One region of the Pseudovibrio sp. W64 genome, then DNA from elsewhere that is predicted to be linked to it. Evidence: predicted binding sites of a transcription regulator. Region 1 holds the regulator's gene; each other region holds the start of a gene.
The links. Region 1 encodes LexA, which represses DNA repair genes until DNA is damaged. Its sites were predicted from a motif close to TGTTCNNNNTGTGTTCNG; they were not measured.
Positions count from the first base shown of each region.

Region 2: the regulator LexA is predicted to act here: its motif matches at 1,954-1,971, upstream of parE (DNA topoisomerase IV subunit B).
Region 3: the regulator LexA is predicted to act here: its motif matches at 2,725-2,742, upstream of PsW64_RS09045 (ATP-dependent helicase).

Region 1 is NZ_LMCI01000043.1:23,653-29,041, forward strand. It holds gene PsW64_RS24100 (molybdopterin molybdotransferase MoeA) at 1-1,067, shown strand, start outside; gene lexA (transcriptional repressor LexA) at 1,317-2,039, shown strand; gene PsW64_RS24110 (ComEC/Rec2 family competence protein) at 1,935-4,487, opposite strand; gene gltX (glutamate--tRNA ligase) at 4,613-5,389, shown strand, end outside.
Region 2 is NZ_LMCI01000038.1:1,203,745-1,209,133, reverse strand. It holds tRNA gene PsW64_RS21895 (tRNA-Pro) at 2-78, opposite strand; tRNA gene PsW64_RS21890 (tRNA-Pro) at 100-176, opposite strand; gene PsW64_RS21885 (tetratricopeptide repeat protein) at 567-1,463, opposite strand; gene parE (DNA topoisomerase IV subunit B) at 2,057-4,147, shown strand; gene PsW64_RS21875 (DEAD/DEAH box helicase) at 4,355-5,389, shown strand, end outside.
Region 3 is NZ_LMCI01000018.1:50,179-55,567, reverse strand. It holds gene PsW64_RS09050 (cation:proton antiporter) at 1-144, opposite strand, end outside; gene PsW64_RS09045 (ATP-dependent helicase) at 219-2,657, opposite strand; gene PsW64_RS09040 (DUF4142 domain-containing protein) at 3,029-3,526, shown strand; gene PsW64_RS09035 (hypothetical protein) at 3,743-4,354, shown strand; gene ligA (NAD-dependent DNA ligase LigA) at 4,414-5,389, opposite strand, start outside.

The sequences.
Region 1 (5,389 bases):
CCTCAGCGATGGATGGATATGCCGTCAAAGCTGCTGATACGGTCGATCCAGAGACTGCCTTGAAAGTTATTGGAGAAATTGCTGCCGGGCATAACTTCGATGGCACGCTGCAAGCCGGAGAAGCTCTGCGCATCTTTACAGGTGCACCTGTTCCAGCAGGCGTCGACGCAATTTTGATGCAGGAAAACGCTCGCCGTGACGGGGATAACCTGTTTTGCGAGGAAGCCGTTTCTATTGGTAAGTTCATCCGCCCAGCAGGCCTCGACTTCAAAGAAGGCCAGACCCTCCTGAAGGCGGGCGCACCACTCGGCTTCCGTGAATTGTCTCTTGCAGGCGCCATGAACCACGCAACCTTGCCAGTGCGCAAAAAGCCAGTCGTTGCGATCCTCGCAAATGGTGATGAACTCGTCGAGCCAGGTCAGATACCAGGTCCGAATCAAATCATAGCGTCCAATCAGGTCGGCATCGCAGAATTCGTCAGAAACTGTGGCGGAACGCCAATGATGCTGGGCATTGCACCAGACCAGCCTGAGGAAATCACGGCACGCGTGAAACAGGCTATTGAAGCAAAAGCCGATGTACTGGTGACACTCGGCGGTGCCTCTGTGGGCGACCACGATCTCATTCAGGACGTACTGGGCGCTGAAGGCATGGAGCTAGGCTTCTGGCGCATCGCCATGCGCCCGGGCAAGCCCCTCATGGCCGGAGCCCTTGGCCCCATGAAAGTCCTCGGCCTTCCTGGCAATCCAGTCTCCAGCCTTGTATGCGCACTCCTCTTCCTTGGCCCGCTTCTGGATAAGATGCTAGGCCGCACGGTCTCTGTGACAAATCAAGGCGTTACCAAAGCCACATTGGCAACTGATTTGCCTGCAAATGATATGCGCCAGGACTACCTGCGCGCTAGCCTGAGTACAGATGAACACGGAGATCTGATAGCAACGCCGTTTGGCAAACAGGACTCTTCCATGCTTGCCTTGCTGACAAAAGCAGATGCCCTGATCATTCGCCCACCACACGCACCAGCTGCAAAGGCAGGTGAAAAAGTGGAGCTGCTCAAGCTACGCTAAATCCAGTCATCAGGAGTGGGCAACCCCTGCCCACTCACCCACCAGAAACCAAATCCCCCAGTTCTAGCAGGGCTTAACCTCAACAAACCCATTGCAGAACACAATGAGAACAGGTAGAGTACGTTCGTGTTTTGTCCTTCCAATCGCAGAAGTTGAAGTCTTTTAGCTTCTTGGAATTACAAAACCGCGATTGGTCAGGAATGGCCGCTCACTTTCAATCAGCGCCTTAGGAGCGAACGGGGATAAAAGATGCTTACACAGAAGCAACACGAGCTTTTGATGTTCATCCATCAACGCTTGAAGGAAGCCGGTGTTCCGCCCTCCTTCGATGAGATGAAGGACGCGCTGGACCTCCGTTCCAAATCCGGCATTCACCGGCTGATCACAGCTCTGGAAGAGCGCGGCTTCATTCGCCGCTTGCCGAACAGAGCTCGTGCACTTGAAATCCTCAAACTGCCAGACTCCATTTCTCCGGGCCTGAAGCCTGCCGCCAAGGAAAAAGGCTTTGCACCTGAGGTGATTGAGGGCTCCCTGAGCAAGAAAGTAGCAACGCCGCCACCTCCACGCGCCACATCACCAGACGAAGTGCCAACGCTGGAAATCCCGGTCATGGGCCGCATTGCTGCAGGCGTCCCAATCGAAGCAATCCAGACACAAAGCCATACCATCGCAATGCCTGCTGATCTGATGGGTCGCGGCGAGCATTATGCGCTGGAAGTCAAAGGCGATTCCATGATCGATGCCGGTATCTTCGATGGAGATACCGTGTTGATCAAACGTGGTGACACGGCTGATAACGGCGAGATTGTTGTGGCGCTGATTGATGAAGAAGAAGCAACCTTGAAGCGCCTGCGCAAAAAAGGCGCCTCAGTCGCGCTGGAAGCGGCCAACCCCGCCTACGAAACTCGCATCTTCGGCCCGGGCCGCGTCCACGTGCAAGGCAAGATGATTGCGCTCTTCCGCCGCTATTAAATCATTGGTTGCCTGAGGCAATTTCGGATTCCAAGGCCTGCGCTGAGCATCATATGCCCAGCGCACTTTTTTTATTCTTTCCCCGCCCTCAGCACCAACAGAAAGCCAGATGTAAGCTGAACCGCGCTCTCCGAAAACCTTCTGGTCAATAACCAGCTCAGCCCGGCAAGCCGGAGGCGCCTGAACCTGCGTGATGACGATGGTGGCAAGATGGCAGTCAGCCTCCAAAACATCAGCCACTTTGGACTGTGCCAACAGGATCGGCGCAGAGCTTATCCTCCCTCCCTCTGCAGGCTGCTGAGGGAATATCTCAATCACACAGCCGCGATCATCACAGGACCGATCTGAAGCCCTCACCTTGTGTTGCTTGAACGAACCCGCCGAAACTCCACCAGCGCGCAACAGGCTGTCAGCAGCAAACGACATACGTGAGGACGTCAGTCGAAACGCACCATCCTGCCCATAATAAGCAATGTGCTTGCCCGCATCCGCAATCATCAGATCAGGCGCCTTGCCACCGGCAAACATCAGGACACTCACCGTAAATGCCGGAAGTGAAAGCCATTTCAGGCGCAGCGGCATCACACACAGTACGACAATCGCTAGGATCACGAGCAGATACCCTGGAGCACTGGAAACCCCGAGACTGGTCAGCCCCTCACTGAGTGAGCTCACCCAGTAAGCAGCTTTCAGCACCAGCGCCAACCCAGCCTCCATCCCTTGCAGAAAGAACGCATCCGCACCAAACGGGATCGCCAACAGACTCAATAACCCAAGGGGCATAACCACAAAAGTCACCAATGGCATAGCAAGAATATTCCCCAGAACTCCATAAGGCGCAACCTGCTCAAAATGCATCGCCGCAACTGGCCCCGTGGCAGCACCTGCAATCAACGAGGTCAACGCACAAGCTAGAATCCACTTTAAGATTACACGACTAATCCTATGAAACCATGAGGTATTCCGTCTTCGCGAACTATCTCGATTACCGAGCAACCAATCCTTCCCAAGCATATAGGCTGAGAGCAAGGCGAGCACTGCAATGAAGGACATCTGAAACCCGGGAGCCAGAACCTCCTCCGGCCTCAGGCTTAAAAGCACAAGGCAAGCCAGCGCCAGACCACGCAGACTGAAGGCCCGCCGACCAAGCAGACCCGCGCATAAAATCATCGCCGCCATCAAAAAAGCCCGCTGCGTTGCCACAGAAGCTCCTGACAAACCAAGATAAACAATCGCCGCAATCAGTGCTGCCACGCTGGCATAAACGTGAATATGTCCTTTCAGCGCAAGCGACTGGCTGAGGGATAGGATCAGGCGGGCACCAAGGAAGACCAGAGAGGTCACAAGTCCCATATGCATGCCGGAGATAGCGAGCACATGAGCAAGCCCTGCATTGCGCAAGGCATCCTTGTCAGCGGTGGCAAGATAGTCTCGCTTGCCCACCAGAAGTGCAACAGCAAACGCACTTTCCGGGCTGTTATCCAACACCCGCCGGATCCGCTGTGCTATCCCACTGCGCACACGCTCTATCCCTTGCAGAAAACTTGTGCCCTCTACCTGTGCCACAACAACCGGTTTGGAAAGCGCATAGCCGACCGCACCAATCCCACTGAAAAACGCAGTTCGGGCAAAGTCATACCCACCGGGGCGCACCGCACCTCCCGGCGGCAACAACCGAGCCTTCAGCTGCATCCTGTCCCCCATCACGGGTGCCTCTTTCATCCCCTTGATGCTAATCCGGATGCGATAAGAAAGAAGAGTTACGCCCTTCTGCGAAAGTGTTGTCACATCTGCAAAAATGACGGAGTAAGCCCCTTTGCCAGAATGCTTCACTCCAGCAACCACACCCTCCACTTTGCGTGTAACCGGGCGCTCCAGCGGGTCACCGCGCGCATACTCCACGCGCAAATCAGCAAGGAAGAACCCGGCAGTAAAGAACAAAAGCGCGGTCAGCCCAACCGTTAACCGCCCGATCTTCCAACGACGAAAAGCGAATACTCCCAATAAGATAAAAGGAGTTCCGCTTAAAACACTGTAAGGCTCGGCGGGGAGTGAGAAATAAACCAGCACACCAGCTAAATGGCAAAGCGCATACCAGAGGATGCCATGCCCCTTGTTCCAATCCTGCACGAGCGCAGAGCGGGCATAAGTCATGACAGCTGACCAATCCGGCCTCAGCACGAAACCCAGCAGCTTACGTGCCCTTTGAAGCACATCACGAAGACTAAGGCGCTGTTTCTCTTCAGCAAAACGCATGCTTGCGTTGCTATGTGCGTTTTTTGCGTTGACTTGCGTTTTTGTGCGTTGCTGTGTAGTTCGCCCAGCAAGCGCCGTATCGGTCTCAAACGGCGCAGAAGAAAACTTATCCTCCTCAAGGCAAAGCTCACCTATTCTGGGAGCACAGCCACCAGATTGCGTCTTGTCTGAGGATGATTGCCCCTCGCGCACCCTTAAGTCCCTTTCTGCCACTTGGGAACTTTTCAATGCTATGGTACACAGCCCGCAGAGGTACGGCGCCCCGCCGTAATTACCCCAAACTATTCGAAGTAACTTGAAACTTTTCCGGAACACCTATGACTAAACCTGTTGTGACGCGCTTCGCGCCTTCTCCTACTGGCTACCTGCATATTGGCGGCGCCCGTACAGCCCTGTTCAACTGGCTTCTGGCAAAACACAGCGACGGTAAAATGCTGCTGCGCATTGAAGACACCGATCGCTCCCGCTCCACTGAGGAAGCCGTAGATGCGCTGCTGGACGGTCTGTCCTGGCTGGGCATGGACTGGGACGGCGAGCCGATCTCCCAGTATGGCCGCGTTGACCGCCACCGCGAAGTTGCTGAGCAGATGGTCAAGGACGGCACTGCGTACTACTGCTACTGCTCCCCGGAAGAAGTGAACGAGATGCGCGAGAAGGCCCGCGCAGAAGGTCGCCCGCCGCGCTATGACGGCACCTGGCGTGATCGTGACCCATCTGAAGCACCAGAAGGCATCGCCCCTGCCATTCGCCTGAAAGCACCGCTTGAAGGTGACACCATCGTGGAAGATCAGGTTCAGGGCACCGTCAAGTTCGCCAACAAGGATCTGGACGACCTGATCCTCGTGCGTTCTGATGGCAACCCAACCTACATGCTGGCCGTTGTGGTAGACGATCACGACATGGGCGTCACCCACATCGTTCGTGGCGATGACCACCTGACCAACGCAGCACGCCAGTCCCTGATCTACAAGGCTCTGAACTGGGATGTCCCGGTCATGGCGCACATTCCGCTGATCTACGGACCAGATGGCGCAAAGCTCTCCAAGCGCCACGGCGCAGTAGGTGCAGAAGCGTACCGGGCTATGGGCTACTTG
Region 2 (5,389 bases), on a different contig from region 1:
ATGGTCGGAGCAGCAGGATTCGAACCTGCGACCCTCTGGTCCCAAACCAGATGCGCTACCAGGCTGCGCTATGCTCCGATCTATCTTCGTGTTGATGAATGGTCGGAGCAGCAGGATTCGAACCTGCGACCCTCTGGTCCCAAACCAGATGCGCTACCAGGCTGCGCTATGCTCCGATCTCATCAACGTGACGCCCCGCGGCGTCTTGTTGAGGCAGGTATATAGGCAGAGTTTTAAAGCTTGGCAAGCGTGTTTTATAGTTTTTCCCAAATCATGCGAGAAAATTTCAAAAACTGCATCCTGCTGTTGAAAAGACTGAAATTTCAGAGGCTTAAACAATGTGCGTGAAGACTGTGAAAATTTTAGCTTTTCTGCGACATGCAGGCAAAAAAAGAGGGTGAGCGCAAAAGGCTCACCCCAAGTACATTCCAGAGACCCGCAATCGGGGTCTACAATCGCCAAACAGAGGTCAATAACAAAACTTGAATATTGAACTCATGTTTTAAATCGCAGAAATAACCTGAGCGGTCAAGTCATATTTTAAAAGAAAATCAGAAGAGAGTGGATTAGTTGCTTGAAGCAATCACGTGGCCGCGCTTAACCAGCCATGCATCTGCCCATTCAGCAGAATTGCGACGCTCTTTTTCTGAGGCGAGAGAAAATGCCTTCTCGTGGAGAGAGACGATCCATGCATCATTATCACCGCCAACCACTTGCCGGCGTGCCAGGGTCATCCATTTGAGGCCTGTCATGCGTGCGGTTGTCAGTTCTTCTGTAAAGTACAGCAGTTCACCAAATTTGGCCTGCGCTCCGACATGGCCTTTTACGGCTGCGAGCTTCAACCAACGGGCAGCCAATCGGCGGTCATAATCTGGCAGCTTATCGTTGAGATACATGATGCCGAGATTGTACTGCGCATCCGCATCGCCAAAGTAGGAGGCAGCGTAGGTGAACACCTCACGTGCTTTGTGCGTGTTCTGTTTAACCGGGCTGTCGCCAATACCTGTCAGGAAGTAGCGGCCCAGTTCAACAAGAGCGCTTGCGACAAATGGGGCTGAGCGTGCTTTGGGGCCATCGGAAGAATATTCGCGCACGACCTGGGAAAAATACTGGAACGCCTGAAGATCATCTTCTGGCACACCGTCTCCTTGCGCGTACATCCTGCCGAGCTTCCAGGCTGCCATAGCCTGTCCGTTTTCAGCAGCGTAGCGAAGTGGAGAGAGTGCCTTGTCTTTTTCACCGGAATAGTAAGCGCGGGCCCCTTCCCTCAAGGCTTGCTGAGGTGTGACATTTGCCATCTGATTGACGGCAGCCATTGCACTTGCACTTTTGTTGGTATCCAGAGCATGTGCACTGTTGAGTGCGAGAAGAGTAAGAACCGAGGCGAAGCTCAAGCTTGTTACAAGACGCGTCAACGCATTGTGGTGCGTTCCCATTTCATCTTTAAACAGAGCTTTTATCAAAGTGCCTCACTTGACCACTGCCTACTTGTCAGTGGTTCTGACTTCTTATCTTTTCATACCGTCGCTGTGTGATCAGGCTATGAAAGGAAAAAATGTCAATTTTGTTTCCAAAGGTGACATACCTTCAAATTGTCACAAATGATCTTACAAATGCCTAGCTTTCTATCTGATTGACAAAAATCCTACACAGTTCGACCATCTCTCAAACATGGACAAGGCAAACTATCCAATTTGCCATTGATGAACCAGTGTCAGTTTCCACCATTCGGGTCAGCGCAAAATGCTGTTGCATGCTCGCAACAATCTGCAGCAGATGACGTAACTGCCGTGTGTATGTCCGGTGTAAAGTTTTGATCACAGGCCTTGGGGCAATCACAAATGCTATTTGTATTTTCGCCGCGAATGGCGCATATGGCATCAGATGCCCGCTTTTGGTGGGGTTCGGCACATTCAGGTAAGCGAAAAGGCGTATGTCTGGCGCTTACCCACAAGGAACAAGAGTAGAACTCCGGCAGATCTTTGCCCTTTTCTCTCAGTCCTGCAAGACTGCCGTTTGATTCGAGACTATTTAAGCGCAAGACCAAAGAGGTACGATGAGCACGCCTGATGATCTGTTTGCAGATGTTACCAAAAGCATGGATGAGCTGACATCCTCTTCTGGCAGCACTGAGAAGAAACAAGCACCAGCCGCAAGCGCACCGTCCTCACCTGCAAAGCCATCATCCGCAGGCAAGGCCGCTCCTATCGGCGCTGAGGGTGATTACACAGCAGCTGACATTGAAGTGCTTGAAGGTCTGGAGCCTGTGCGTCGCCGCCCGGGAATGTATATTGGCGGCACGGATGAAAAGGCGCTGCACCACCTGTTCGCTGAAGTGATTGACAACTCCATGGATGAGGCCGTTGCAGGCCACGCCAGCTGGATTGATGTCTCTCTGGGCGATGATGGCTACCTGACCATTACTGATAATGGCCGCGGTATCCCGATTGATCCGCATCCTAAATATAAAGACAAGTCCGCGCTGGAAGTCATTATGACGACCCTGCATGCCGGCGGTAAGTTTGACAGTAAAGTCTATGAGACCTCTGGTGGTCTGCATGGTGTGGGGATTTCCGTTGTCAACGCGCTTTCTGAGGAGCTGGTTGTTGAGGTTGCGCGTAACCGCAAGCTGTATCGCCAGACGTTCCGTCGTGGCCTTGCTGATGGCGGCCTTGAGCTGGTTGGTGATGTTCACAACCGCCGTGGCACCATGGTGCGGTTTAAGCCGGATGCGGAAATATTCGGCAAGACGCTCAAGTTTAAACCTGCCCGTTTGATGAAGATGGCGCGTTCTAAGGCCTACCTGTTTGGCGGTGTGGAGATTCGTTGGCGCTGTGCCAAGGCTCTTGCTGATGAAGCCAATGGAGTGCCTGAGACTGCGACTTTCCATTTCCCTGGCGGCCTGAAGGATTACCTGGAAGAGGCTCTTGGTAAAGAGCGCCGTGTTACTGACGAAGTTTTTGCAGGCCGGACACAGGCGACAGGTAAGCATGGCTCAGTTGAATGGGCTGTTGCCTGGTTTGCTGGCGACGGGTTTGTCAACTCTTACTGTAACACTGTTCCGACACCTGAAGGTGGCACGCATGAAACGGGCCTGCGCTACGCCCTGCTCCGCGGCCTGAAGGCCTATGGCGAGCTGATTGGCAACAAGAAGGCTTCCATTATTACCGGTGACGACGTTTTAACGTCAGCAGCTGGTATGCTTTCTGTGTTCGTGCGCGAGCCTGAGTTTGTTGGTCAGACAAAAGACAAGCTGGCCACGAATGAAGCAACCCGTATTGCTGAAAACGCCGTCCGCGATGCGTTTGACCACTGGCTGACCGCTTCTCCTAATCAGGCAAACAAACTGCTTGAGTGGGTGGTTGATCGTGCTGAAGAGCGCTTGAAGCGTCGCCAGGAGAAGGACGTCGCGCGTAAAACTGCAGTTCGTCGCCTTCGTCTGCCGGGCAAGCTCGCAGATTGCTCAACAAGCAAATCTGATGGCACTGAACTGTTTATCGTGGAGGGTGATTCTGCGGGTGGCTCAGCAAAACAAGCTCGTAATCGTGCAACACAGGCCGTTTTGCCATTGCGTGGTAAGATCTTGAACGTTGCGAACGCTGGCCGGGATAAGCTGGTCGCAAACCAGCTGCTGTCTGATCTCATTCAAGCCCTTGGGTGTGGGACGCGATCTAACTACGATGACAAAGATCTGCGCTATGAGCGCATTGTCATTATGACTGATGCGGACGTTGATGGGGCGCATATCGCAGCCCTTCTCATCACATTCTTTTATAAAGAGATGCCGGATCTGGTCAATAACGGTCACCTCTACCTTGCTGTTCCTCCGCTGTACCGGATCAGTCAGGGTGGTAAGACGCTTTATGCCCGGGATGACGAGCATCGTGAGCAGCTTTTGAAAACCAGCTTCAAGAAGAATGGCAAGATCGAAATTGGCCGCTTTAAGGGCCTTGGTGAGATGTTGCCAGCTCAGCTGAAGGAAACCACCATGGATCCGAAACGCCGGACGCTGCTTAAAGTGGTTGTTGGCGAGGATGAAGTGAGTGAAACCCGCAATGCGGTTGAGCAGCTGATGGGCAATAAACCTGAGGCACGCTTCAACTTTATTCAGGAGCGAGCAGAGTTCGCGACTGATCTGGATATTTAAAAGACCCTTAATTCTGAATAGTTGCTGAGTTTTGCGTAGGTTATAACTCGGCAACCTTGGCATAACTTGAAGGAATATATCGGTTATACCGCAGAATTTATTGACAACGCTGCTTAGAAATGTAGTGTTCCGCCAAACTGGTTGGAGAAACCTGTAACTCATACGGCTTCCAGCTTCTCTCCTCAATTATCGTAAAGAACATGAAATATGTCGTTTTCCACTCTCGGACTTAGTGAGAAAGTTCTCGCCGCTGTAGAAGCCTCTGGCTATACAGAACCGACTGCCATTCAGGCAGGCGCCATCCCTTACGTTCTCGAACGTAGAGATGTCCTCGGGATTGCTCAAACTGGAACCGGGAAAACGGCAAGCTTTACGCTGCCGATGATTACTCTTCTGGAAAAAGGCCGTGCGCGCGCCCGGATGCCAAGAACTCTTATTCTTGAGCCGACCCGTGAGCTTGCAGCGCAGGTGGAAGACAACTTCAATCGATATGGCGTCAATCACAAGCTGAACGTCGCACTGCTGATCGGCGGCGTTTCCTTTGCTGAGCAAGACCGCAAGCTTGAGCGTGGCGCTGATGTTCTGATTGCAACACCTGGCCGCCTGCTTGATCATTTCGAGCGCGGTAAGCTGCTGTTGCAGGGCGTTGATATCCTCGTGATCGATGAAGCTGACCGCATGCTAGACATGGGCTTCATTCCAGACATCGAGCGCATCTGCAAGCTTATCCCGTTTACGCGTCAGACCCTGTTCTTCTCTGCAACTATGCCGACTGAGATTCAGCGTTTGACTGACACATTCTTGCAGAACCCAGCAAAGGTGGAAGTGGCGAAAGCTTCGACAACAGCGGATACTGTGACGCAGCGCATTGCGGCGGCTGATGCGGAAGACTACGAGAAGCGCGCGAAATTGCGCGAGCTGATCGAAGGTGCTGAAGATCTGCAGAATGCGATCGTGTTCTGTAACCGCAAACGCGATGTAGCTACCCTCTTCCGTTCGCTTGTGCGTCATGAGTTTTCTGTCGGTGCACTTCACGGTGACATGGACCAGCGCTCTCGCATGACCATGCTGGACAACTTCAAAAAGGGTCACATCAAGGTTCTGGTGGCCAGTGATGTTGCTGCACGTGGTCTTGACATTCCAACTGTGAGCCACGTCTTTAACTTTGATCTTCCTATTCATGCAGAAGATTACGTCCACCGTATTGGACGTACCGGGCGTGCGGGCCGTGAAGGCACTGCG
Region 3 (5,389 bases), on a different contig from region 1:
ACTGAGAACACCCGTGGCAGGACCAATGAGAAAGCCAGCAACAAGCAGAAGAACGATCGCAGGTAAAGACCATCGCCAGGCAAGCCATTGTGCACCAACCCCCGCCACACCAATCATCGCAAGCGCGAGAACCACCTCATTCATTGCCATCTCCCAACACAACTTAGAAGAGAGATAGCACAATCTACCCTAAAGGTAATTAACGCTTGAGTTGCAGCTTATGCCCGCTCAACAAAGCTATCGAGCACTTTCTTTTGGCCAGCTTTTTCAAAATCGACGGTAAGCTTGTTCCCCTCGATATCGCCGATCAATCCATAACCGAACTTCATATGGAAGATCCGCTCACCAATCGCAAAATCGCTTCCTGCCTCAGTAACGCTCTTGGCAACCAGCTCGCCTTCAATGGTCATCGGACCAGCCTTCTTGGCACGACGGCTCTGGTTTCCGCCATGCATTTTGCCATACTGCTGACCAGACGCCTGCGCCTTACGCGCACGCTGCCAACCCGGCGTAGAGTACTTGCTCTGGAAGGGATCACTGTTGTCAAACCGGCTGGCACCATAACCACCACCAGCGCTATTCAGACCATACCCACCGTAAGAGCTGGAGGCCTCAACAACCTCAACACTATCTGCAGGTAGCTCATCCAGAAACCGCGAAGGAATGCAGGACTGCCACGAGCCATGAATGCGGCGGTTAGAGGTAAACCACACTTTCACACGCTTGCGGCCACGGGTAAGACCCACATAGGCAAGGCGCCGTTCCTCTTCCAGACCAGCTTGTCCGGTTTCATCCAATGCCCGCTGGTTCGGGAACACACCCTCTTCCCAACCGGGAAGGAAAACACTATCAAATTCAAGGCCTTTTGCAGAATGGAGTGTCATAATCGAGACCGCATCCTCTTCCGCATCGCTGTCCTTATCCATCACCAACGAGATGTGCTCAAGGAACCCAGCCATGCTCTCAAACTCTTCCATCGAGCGGATAAGTTCTTTCAGGTTGTCCAAACGTCCCGGCGCTTCAGCAGATCGATCCTGACGCCACATCTGGGTGTAACCACTCTCATCAAGAATGATCTCCGCCAGTTCCGTATGGCTCATGGTCTCAACCTGATTACGCCAGTTCTCCAACATGCCAAGAACATCCGCGAGCGCAGCACGAGCTTTCGGACGCAGCTCATTGGTCTGCACCAACTCTTCAGCAGCGATCATCAGCGGAATAGCGCGCTCCCGTGCATAAGCATGAACAATCTTCAGCGTCGCTTCACCAAGCCCACGCTTCGGCGTATTCACGATACGCTCAAAAGCCAGATCGTCTGACGTCTGCATCACACAGCGGAAATAGGCGAGCGCATCGCGGATCTCCATACGCTCGTAAAAGCGCGGACCACCGATCACGCGGTAGTTCAATCCAAGCGTGACAAACCGGTCTTCAAACTCGCGCATCTGGAAGGACGCACGCACCAAAATGGCCATTTCATTCAGAGAATGCCCATGGTTTTGAAGAGCTTCAATCTCATCACCAATGGAGCGGGCTTCCTCCTGAGAATCCCAGGCCGAGGTAACCTGCACCTTCTCTTCTTCCTCAGAACCCATCTGGTCGGTGAAAAGGGTTTTACCAAGACGGCCCTGATTGTGTGCAATCAGATGAGAAGCTGCGGACAAGATGTGGCTGGTCGAGCGATAGTTCCGCTCAAGACGAACCACAACGGCACCCGGGAAATCCTGCTCAAATCTCAGGATGTTATCAACCTCAGCACCACGCCAGCCATAAATGGACTGGTCATCATCACCAACACAGGCCACGTTCGGATTGCCCTGCGCCAGCAGACGCAACCACATGTACTGCGCGATGTTGGTATCCTGATACTCATCCACCAGCATGTAACGGAAGCGATGCTGGAAGCTCTTCAAAACATCATCATGCTCTTTGAAGATCGTAATACAGTGCAGCAGCAAATCACCAAAATCACAGGCATTCAGGATCTTAAGCCGTTCCTGATAGGTCTCATAAAGCTTGCGCCCCAAGCCGTTAGCAAAGGCCTGTGCGTCACCAGCTGAAATCTGTGAGGGTGTAAGCCCGCGGTTCTTCCAGCTGTCCAGCAGCCCCGCAAATGTCTTTGCAGTCCAACGCTTTTCATCCAGACCTTCCGCCTGAATGATCTGCTTGATCAAACGAACCTGATCGTCCGTATCCAGAATGGAGAACGAGGACTTCAACTCAACAAGCTCAGCATGGCGGCGCAAAATCTTCACGCAGATGGCGTGGAACGTGCCGAGCCAGGCCATGCCTTCAACGCCATCGCCAATGTAAGCGCCAATGCGCGTTTTCATCTCGCGGGCAGCTTTGTTAGTGAAGGTCACAGAAAGGATCTGCCCCGGAGTGGCGTGACCCGTTGCCAGAATATGTGCAATACGCGTTGTCAGAACACGTGTCTTACCAGTGCCAGCACCTGCAAGAACGAGCACTGGTCCGTTGATCGTCTCAACAGCAAGTCGTTGTTCTGCATTCAATCCTTCCATGTAGGCTGGGGCGTTGGTTTGCCGTGCAGCCATGGCCCTCGCTGCGATACCACCTGCCTTGGGCTGTGGTGCAGCCAGAGGATCAGCAGGGTGAGCAGGTATTCCGCGATGAAGTGGGCCAGAAGAGTTTGCCATTGAGCTCGTTAGATCCTTTGAACGCATACCCCTCTCAAATCAGAGGGAGAATCTCCAATACTTAACGAGGAACAATATAGCAACAACATTGAAGAAGCGAGGCATCAGCAAAGAGATACACATCGTTTTGTAGGGCAAGGCATCTTCACTCAGTAACTCTTGCCTCACGCCAGTTTTGCTCTGTGATGTTTTATCAAGCTTGTTCTGAGTTACTTGAAATCCGGGAGGCCCTTTAGTGTTTTAAAGAGGAAGTATGCGTATACCTGCCAACGAGAATAACTCAGCTTAGCAATGGGAATATCTTCACTTCCGAAAGACAAACAACACTGTAACAACCTGAAAGAAAAACTATGAATACTGGTAAGTTACACATGACACGTCGGAACGCCCTCATTGGCATCTCCGGTTCTTTACTGGCAGCACCTGCTCTGGTTTCCTCCGCCCAGGCCAACCACCACGGCTCCACCGATTACACCAACAAGACGCTGACAATCAGCCCCTTCTCACTTGCCATCAGTGAAATGGCGACAATGAAGGCCAGCAATCCATTGGTGCGCCAGTTTGCAGAGCTGGAAAGCGAAGAACAAACTGCGGTCTCAAAAGTGATTGAATCCACAGGCGCCATGCCTCCCCCGCGTCCCGCTGCTCTGGAAGACATCTACAAGAAGCTGGAGGCCGAAAACGGTGAGGACTTTGACCGTCTGTACATCTCAGCTGAAATCACTGGTCATGAGGACTTGCTGAAGATTCAATCACCGGAATCCGGTAAAAAGCCTGTGAACGTGGATGTGGCAACAGCAACCATTCTGGTCGCTTTCATCCATACCCATCTGGCGATGCTGGCAGAGATCCGCAAGCAAATCGGCTAAACAACTCATTCAAACATCTCAGAAAACACCAGTGGTGCGCTCCGGCCTCACTGGTGTTTTCCTGTCAAATTCAGCCACCCCAACGATCACATCTTCAAATTTGGCTCAATTATCGCTGTCTCCCGAGAGATCTTGCTAAGATTTCCTGCCCACTCTCTTAGTCACGGATGTTGCTTTTGGAGAACATCTGACCGCAACTGGAATGGAGTTTGAGATATGCCGAAGGTCATTTGCAGATATAAAAACTACGATGACTTCTATAAAAACCGCACAAGCATCTGGGCTGAAATCAGACGTCGGATGAACATCCACGCGACGGACACTGCAAGCTTCGACAAACTCATTTTCCAGGGCAAGGCAGCCATCCGGCTGACCTACGACAATCATGTCGAAGACGCGCCGGATATGAAGAAAGCCAGAACGAACATTGCCGCACTTGAAAAAGAGAAAGCAAGAACCTTCCGCTTTGTTCAGGCCTCCAAGTCACTGGAAGAGGATATCTCGACAAAACACAAAATGCTCAAAGTGCTCGAAAGCCAGCTGAAGCAGCAGGAAAAAGACCCTAAAACTGATCCCAACTATCGCGATACGGCGAAAGAGCTCAAAAAGCTGCTCAAGCTCCAACCTGCAGTCAAAAAGAAGATCCAGGAATACGACAGTGCTCTGAAAGCACTTGAAAAAGCTGAAGCAGACTACGACCCGCTGAAAAAGCAGGTTGAAAAAACCATCCCAATGAGCGTTCAGACAGACGGCAAAAACATGATGCTCTATATCGGCGGACGCGCCGAAGCATCTGTCCGCCTAAGAGCAACATTGGCGCAGAAGTAGGTTTTGCCGCAAACCTGCGAATGCAGCGAGAGGAGCCAAACAGCTCCCTCGCTTTTTAATTATTGATCGCCAACCAGCACGAACCAGTCATCCTCTGAGATAACCTGAACACCAAGGCTCTGTGCTTTGGTGAGCTTAGACCCAGCCTTCGGACCCGCGATCACCAGATCAGTTTTCTTGGAAACAGAACCAGACACTTTCGCACCCAGACTTTCCGCACGTGCCTTCGCCTCATCCCGGCTCATACGCTCCAAACTACCTGTAAACACGAGTGTTTTTCCAGCAACGGGACTGTCAGAGCTATCAGCAACAACCACATCAAGCGGGGTGATCTGGTCAATCAGTGCAGCAAGCGCGTCGCGGTTATGTTCCTCTGCAAAGAACTCGACCAGAGCATTGGCAACCGTACCGCCAATTCCGTCAATGTCATTGAGTTCACGGTAAGCTTCTGAAGTTGCATCAGTTGCTGCAATCATGGCATCAGAAAAAGCACTCCAGGAGGAGTACGCCCGAGCCAGAAGCTTGGCATTTCCCTCTCCAACATGGCGAATTCCAAGCCCGAAAATCAAACGGTTCAGTTCAATTTGCCGTTTGCTATCAATAGCTTCAAACAGCTTGCGCGCAGAAACAGCACCAAACCCCTCACGCGAACGCAGCTTGTTGAGCGAGCTCTTGTCCCGCTCCGCTAATGTGAAGATGTCCGCTGGTGTGCGGATCCCACCTTTATCCATGTCATATTCGTAGAACGCTTCCACCTGCTTCTCGCCCAGTCCTTCAATATCGAAGGCATTACGGGAAACGAAATGCTTAAGCTTCTCAATCGCTTGCGCTGGACAAATCAAACCACCTGTACAACGGCGAATAGCATCAACCTTGCCAGAGTTCGGATTGACTTCGCGAACGGCATGAGAGCCACAGGCCGGACAATTCACGGGATACTCGAACGGAACCGAATCTTCTGCCCGTTTACTCAAGTCCACGTCCACGATTTGTGGGATAACGTCACCGGCACGCTGGATAATCACCGTATCACCA